Linked DNA regions of Kitasatospora fiedleri. The protein of the gene in region 2 interacts with the protein of the main gene of each other region in a pairwise test. Links are inferred from orthologs where the notes say so. Each region holds a gene or a part of one and is shown on either strand. Other genes may lie near its edges.

Region 1 (3,005 bases), 2.0 Mb from region 2 along the record:
GCTCGTAGGCGCGGTCGAAGTGGTCTTCCAGAGCACGCTTGTTGCGACCGGTGACCATCAGTATGTCGGACAGGCCCGCGGCGGAGGCCTCCTCGACGACGTACTGGATGGCCGGCTTGTCGACGACCGGGAGCATCTCCTTGGGCGTGGCCTTGGTGGCGGGGAGGAACCTGGTACCGAGGCCGGCGGCCGGGACGACTGCCTTGGTGACCGGCTGGCGGGCGTGCTTGTTCGTCATGCGTCGACCTTACTGAGGCGGGCATCCCACCCCGCTGGGAGCGGCGTGAAACGATGGTCAGGGCCTGTCACCGGTCGGGCCCGGGCCGACGGTGGTCGCATGCGGGGTGAGGGGTCCCCCGCCGGGGCCGGAAGACACCTTACCGGGCGCCGGTGAAGCGTCCGGACCGGCCGGCTCGGGCGGGAGCCGCTCGGTGGAGCGCCAGCGGTCGCCGCCCGCGGCGCGCGCGGCGGCCAGCGCGCGGTCGGCGGCCCGCAGCAGGACGGCGGAGTGCGCGCCGTCCCGGGGCAGCACGGCCAGGCCGACGGAGGCGGTCAGGCCGCTGCGCTCGCCCGGGTCGGCGCTCTCGCCGGGGTGACGGTCGGTCAGCCGGTGGCGGCGCACCGACCAGCACAGCCGCTCGGCGACCTGGGCGGCGCCCTCCGGGCCGGTGTCGGGCAGCAGCGCCAGGAACTCCTCGCCGCCGTACCGGCCCAGGGTGTCGCAGCCGCGGATCTCCATCGCCAGGCGCTGGGCGAGGTCCCGGAGCATCGCGTTGGCGCGGGCCCGGCCGTGCTCGGCGACCACCGCGTCGAACCCGGCGACCTCGATCATCAGCACCGCCAGCGGCCGGGGGTCGATCGCGGTGGCCTCGGCCCGGCGGGCCCGTTCGATCTCGCGGTCCAGGGTGAGCTGGAGGTGCCGGTAGTTCCACACCCCGGTCAGCGGGTCGCAGGAGGCGGTGCGGACCAGTTCGTCGCGTTCCGCCGTCAGTTCCGCGATCTTCGCCAGGAGTTCCGCCTCCCGACCGCCCCGCTCGGCCCGGTCCCGCCGCCGGCGCAGCGCGAGGACGCCGGCGGCGGCCGGGGCGGCCGCACCGAGCGCGGCCAGGGCCTGGAGCAGGAGGGGGGTGGGCATGGGGCGGCCTCGGGGCGTGTCAGGCTCGTGTCAGTGCACGGAACGGAGCTGGAGGGAATCGAACGGTGACTGCGGATCGGTTGTCCAACGACAAGGCGGCGCTGAGGTCACGCCTGCTGGCCGAACGACGGGCGCTCGACGCGGCCGAACGCACCGCCGCGGCCGGGGCGCTGGCCCGGCACGCCGCCGCGCTGGTGCCGCCGGGCGGCACCGTCGCGGCGTACGTCTCGGTCGGCGCGGAGCCCGGCACCCGCCCGCTGCTGGCCGCGCTCGCCGGGGCGGGCGTCCGGGTCCTGCTGCCGGTGCTGCTGCCGGACAACGACCTGGACTGGGCGCCGTACGAGGGCGAGGACCGCCTCTCCCCCGCCGGCCGCGGCCTGCTCGAACCCACCGCGCCCCGGCTCGGCCCGGACGCCGTCCTGGGCGCCGACGTGGTCCTGCTGCCCGGCCTGGCCGTCGACCCGCGCGGCACCCGGCTCGGCCGGGGCGGCGGCTCCTACGACCGGGTCCTGGCCCGCCTGACCCGGGCCGGGGCCCGCCCGCTTCTGGCCACCCTGCTCTACCCGGGCGAGCTGCTCCCGGCCCTCCCGGCCGAACCCCACGACCTGCCGGTGCACGCGGTGGTGACGCCGGAGGGCGTGACGCGCTTCTAGGCCCTGTCCGGAGGCCGGGGAGCGGCCCCCGGCGGTCCGCTCCCCGGCCTCCGGAGACGCGTGCCGCCGGGCGCCGGGCGCCGGGCGTCCGCACTAGTTGGTCAGGGTGAGGGTGTCCTTGCCCGCCTTGGCGACCGCGTCCTTGGTGTAGGCCCAGGGCAGGAGTTGGCCGGAGGCCCACAGGTCGGTCTGGTCGTTGTAGTGGAGGTGGAAGGCGTGGCCGGAGGCGCCGCCGACGTTGATCCAGCGGGAGGCGTCGAAGTCGCTGAGGTCGACGACCATCCGCATGGAGGGAATCCAGTCGACGTCGTAGCCGGCGGCGGCGTTCCAGCCGGTGGCGTCGACGGCGGCGCTGCCGCCGGAGAGCTTGTAGGGGCCCCGGTTGAGCAGCTTGTGGACGACGCCGGAGGCGATCGAGGAGTCGTCGCTGCCGAGGGTGGGCTCCTGGAGGGTGAGCTGGTGCAGGCGGCCCCAACTCCAGGTGGAGATGTCCTTGCTGAGGCGCGAGGTGAGGTCCTGGCGGGCGTCCTTGAGCGCTTCGGCGAGCAGGTTGCCGAGCCCGTGCTGCTGCTGGTGGTCGGAGTCGATGTAGTCCCACCAGGGCGAGTCGGGGGTGGCGAGCTGCTGGCGGACGACCTCCATCCAGCGGTCGCCGCCGTCCGGCTGGGCCTGCGCGGGCTCGCGGGTGCCGCACTCGGTGACGGCCTGCGCGGCGCCGCCGAGGGCGTCGTCGGGCAGGGTGTTGTCGCGCTTCTGGCGCACCAGCAGGCAGTCGCCCTCGACCCGGAGGTCGGCGGGGAACTTCTGGCCGAAGGCGAGGGTGAGCAGGGCCCGCCAGACGCCGTTGTAGTAGGCGGCGGCGGCGGAGTCGGCGTCCTGGTGGTAGTTCCAGTCCTTGAGCAGGTCCTGGGCCTCGCGCACGTACGGGTCGTCGATCTTGACCTTGAGCAGCAGCGGGACGAGCTCCTTGGCCATCACGCTGGTGTTGTCGAGCTGCATGGACTGCATGTCGTCCAGCGAGACCTTGCCGCCGTTCTTGAGCTTGGCCTGGATCTGGTCGGTGATCTCCTTGGCGCGGGTGCCGTACTCCCAGTCGGTGGTGAGCGTCGGCTTGTAGCTCTGGTCGACGACGGCCTGGTTGGCCGTGACGATGTAGCCCTCGGGCGGGTTGTACGCGTAGGGCAGCGACTTGAACGGGAGGAAGGCGGTGTTCCAGG
Region 2 (2,755 bases):
GCGATGTGCACCGGCATGCCGGTCTCCCGGCGCAGCCGCTCGTCCAGGCCGCGCAGCAGGGCGCCGCCGCCGGTGAGCACGATGCCGCGGTCCATCACGTCGCCCGCGAGCTCCGGCGGGCACTGGTCCAGCGTGGTCTTCACCGAGTCGATGATCGAGTTCACCGGCTCGTCGATGGCCTCGCGGACCTCGGCGGCCGAGATGACCACGGTCTTCGGCAGGCCGGAGACCAGGTCGCGGCCGCGGATCTCGGCGTGCTCGTCCTTCTCGCCCTCCAGGCCGAACGCGGAGCCGATCGACATCTTGATCTGCTCGGCGGAGCGCTCGCCCAGCAGCAGGCTGTACTCCTTCTTGATGTGCTGGACGATGGCGCTGTCCAGCTCGTCGCCGGCGACCCGCAGCGACTGCGCGGTGACGATCCCGCCGAGCGAGATCACCGCGACCTCGGTGGTGCCGCCGCCGATGTCGACCACCATGTTGCCGGTCGGCTCGTGCACGGGCAGGCCGGAGCCGATCGCCGCGGCCATCGGCTCCTCGATGATGTGCACCTGGCGGGCGCCGGCCTGCATGCTGGCCTCGACCACGGCGCGGCGCTCGACGCCGGTGATGCCGGAGGGGACGCAGACCACGACCCGCGGGCGGACCAGGTAGCGGCGGCGGTGGATCTTCATGATGAAGTACCGCAGCATCCGCTCGGTGATCTCGAAGTCGGCGATCACGCCGTCCTTGAGCGGGCGGATCGCGACGATGTTGCCGGGGGTCCGGCCGATCATCTTCTTCGCCTCGGCCCCGACCGCGAGGATTCCGCCGGTGTTGGTGTTCACGGCCACCACCGACGGCTCGTTCAGCACGATGCCCTTGCCCCGGACGTACACCAGCGTGTTCGCGGTGCCTAGGTCGATCGCCAGGTCCCGGCCGAGAAACGACAGGTTGTTCGCCATGGGATGTCGAGTGCCTTCCCGAGTTCGGATCAAGGGCGGGGAGCGGGCCGGCCGTGCGGGCCCGCGAGAGGGCTGACGGCGGCTGAGCAGCCGCTCCGTGCCCGTGAGTTGGGTCCATCGTAGTCACGCCGGTCAGCGCGGGCGGCGGGTACGGCGTGCCGCCCATTCTCCGGGGGCGAATCAGCTTCTCCTGGCATTGGGACGCCGTGTCGGAGGGTAGGGTTCCGTGATTTGAGGATTAACGCCCAGAGGGAGCAACCCGATCCGCCGTCCGGCCCCTGAGCTGCTCGTTCCCGGTGGGCGGCGCTCCATGCCCGGCGGGGGCACGGAGCACCGGATCGCTACCGGATCCTCACGCGTGCGCGGGGAAGAAGATCTTGATCTCGCGCTCGGCCGACTCCGGGGAGTCCGAGGCGTGGATCAGGTTCTCCCGGGTGATGGTCGCGTAGTCGCCGCGGATGGTGCCCGCGCCGGCCGCCAGCGGGTCGGTCGCGCCGGCCAGCGCCCGGATGCCGGGGACGACGTTCTCGCCCTCGACGATCAGCGCGATCGACGGGCCGGAGGTCATGAAGCCCAGCAGCGGCTCGTAGAAGTCGCGGCCGACGTGCTCGGCGTAGTGCTGCTCCAGGGTGGCGCGGTCGAAGGTGCGAAGCTCCATCGCAGCGAACCGCCAGCCGGCCTTGCGCTCGATCCGGCTGATGATCTCGCCGGCCAGGCCGCGCTGCACGGCGTCGGGCTTGAGCAGGACGAGAGTGCGCTGGGACACGGTACGGCTCCTGAGGTGTTCGGTCGTGCCTGACTGTGCCCCCGACACTACCCCGGCCGGGTCGGCACCCCGTCGCCCAGTCCCACGTCAGGCCGGTCAGGCCGGAGCCGCGGCCCCGTCGACGGCGGACTCGGCGGCGGCCGACTCGGCGGCGGCCCGCCGGGCCTTGAACTCGTCGATCTTGCGGCCGTAGTGGACCGAGCACCACCACAGGCCGCCGAAGACCACGCCGAAGACGTACATGGTCGGCAGCACCAGCCCGCCGGCCAGCACGGCCAGTTGCAGCGCCCAGCCGACGTACACCGCGCCGGGGCGGGTGATCACGCCGCACAGCAGCACGCACAGCGCGATCGCCACCGCGCTGACCGCCCAGATGGTGCCGGTGCCGACGTCGGTGAGCTTCATCGCCACCAGGCCGGCGAACATGATCAGCAGGGCCTCGCCGATCAGGGTGGAGGAGCACAGGGTGCGCATCGGCGGCTACTTCCTTCCGAACAGCAGGCGCGCCTCGCCCACCGTGATGACGGAGCCGGTGACCAGGACGCCGGCGCCGCCGAGGTCCTCCTCCTCGGCGAGGGTGACGGCGGCGTCGATCGCGTCGTCCAGGCGCGGCTCGACCTGCACCCGGTCCTCGCCGAAGACCTCGACGGCGAGGGCGGCCAGCCGGTCGACCGGCATCGCGCGGTGGGTGGAGTTCTGGGTGACCACGACCTCGGCGAGGATCGGCTCGAAGACCTCCAGCAGGCCGGTGACGTCCTTGTCCCCGCTGGTGGCGATGACGCCGACCAGCTTGGTGAAGCCGAACGCCTCGCCGATCGCGCCGGCCGCGGCCTGCGCGCCGTGCGGGTTGTGCGCGGCGTCCAGGATGACGGTGGGGCTGCGCCGGACCACCTCCAGCCGGCCCGGGGAGGAGACGCCGAACAGCGCCTGCCGGACCTTCTCCTCGTCCAGGTGCTCGGCGCCGCCCTGGCCGATGCCGAAGAACGCCTCGACCGCGGCGAGCGCCAGCGCGGCGTTCTGCGCCTGGTGGTCGCCGTGCAGCGGGAGG

What was found. Proteins that work in one complex are often made in the same cells at the same time.
Region 1: the proteins of ndk (region 2) and QMQ26_RS21190 interact in binary tests that used the Escherichia coli proteins (3 or more experiments, as listed by UniProt). The link is inferred for Kitasatospora fiedleri from one-to-one orthologs.

What each region holds. Positions count from the first base shown.
Region 1 is NZ_OX419519.1:4,578,201-4,581,205, reverse strand. The notes cover bases 180-2,994. They hold QMQ26_RS21190 (5-formyltetrahydrofolate cyclo-ligase), read left to right. Parts: upstream 180-1,200; coding sequence 1,201-1,788; downstream 1,789-2,994. Other genes in these bases: QMQ26_RS21185 (penicillin acylase family protein), read right to left, coding at 1,882-2,994; QMQ26_RS21195 (GGDEF domain-containing protein), read right to left, coding at 296-1,135; galU (UTP--glucose-1-phosphate uridylyltransferase GalU), read right to left, coding at 180-238. In the rest of the region: more of galU, read right to left, coding at 1-179; more of QMQ26_RS21185, read right to left, coding at 2,995-3,005. UniProt on the Escherichia coli protein: Involved in the removal of 5-formyltetrahydrofolate.
Region 2 is NZ_OX419519.1:2,586,915-2,589,669, forward strand. It holds ndk (nucleoside-diphosphate kinase), read right to left. Parts: upstream 1,708-2,755; coding sequence 1,294-1,707; downstream 1-1,293. Other genes in the region: QMQ26_RS12065 (rod shape-determining protein), read right to left, coding at 1-929; QMQ26_RS12075 (DUF4233 domain-containing protein), read right to left, coding at 1,804-2,181; folC (bifunctional tetrahydrofolate synthase/dihydrofolate synthase), read right to left, coding at 2,188-2,755. UniProt on the Escherichia coli protein: Major role in the synthesis of nucleoside triphosphates other than ATP. The ATP gamma phosphate is transferred to the NDP beta phosphate via a ping-pong mechanism, using a phosphorylated active-site intermediate.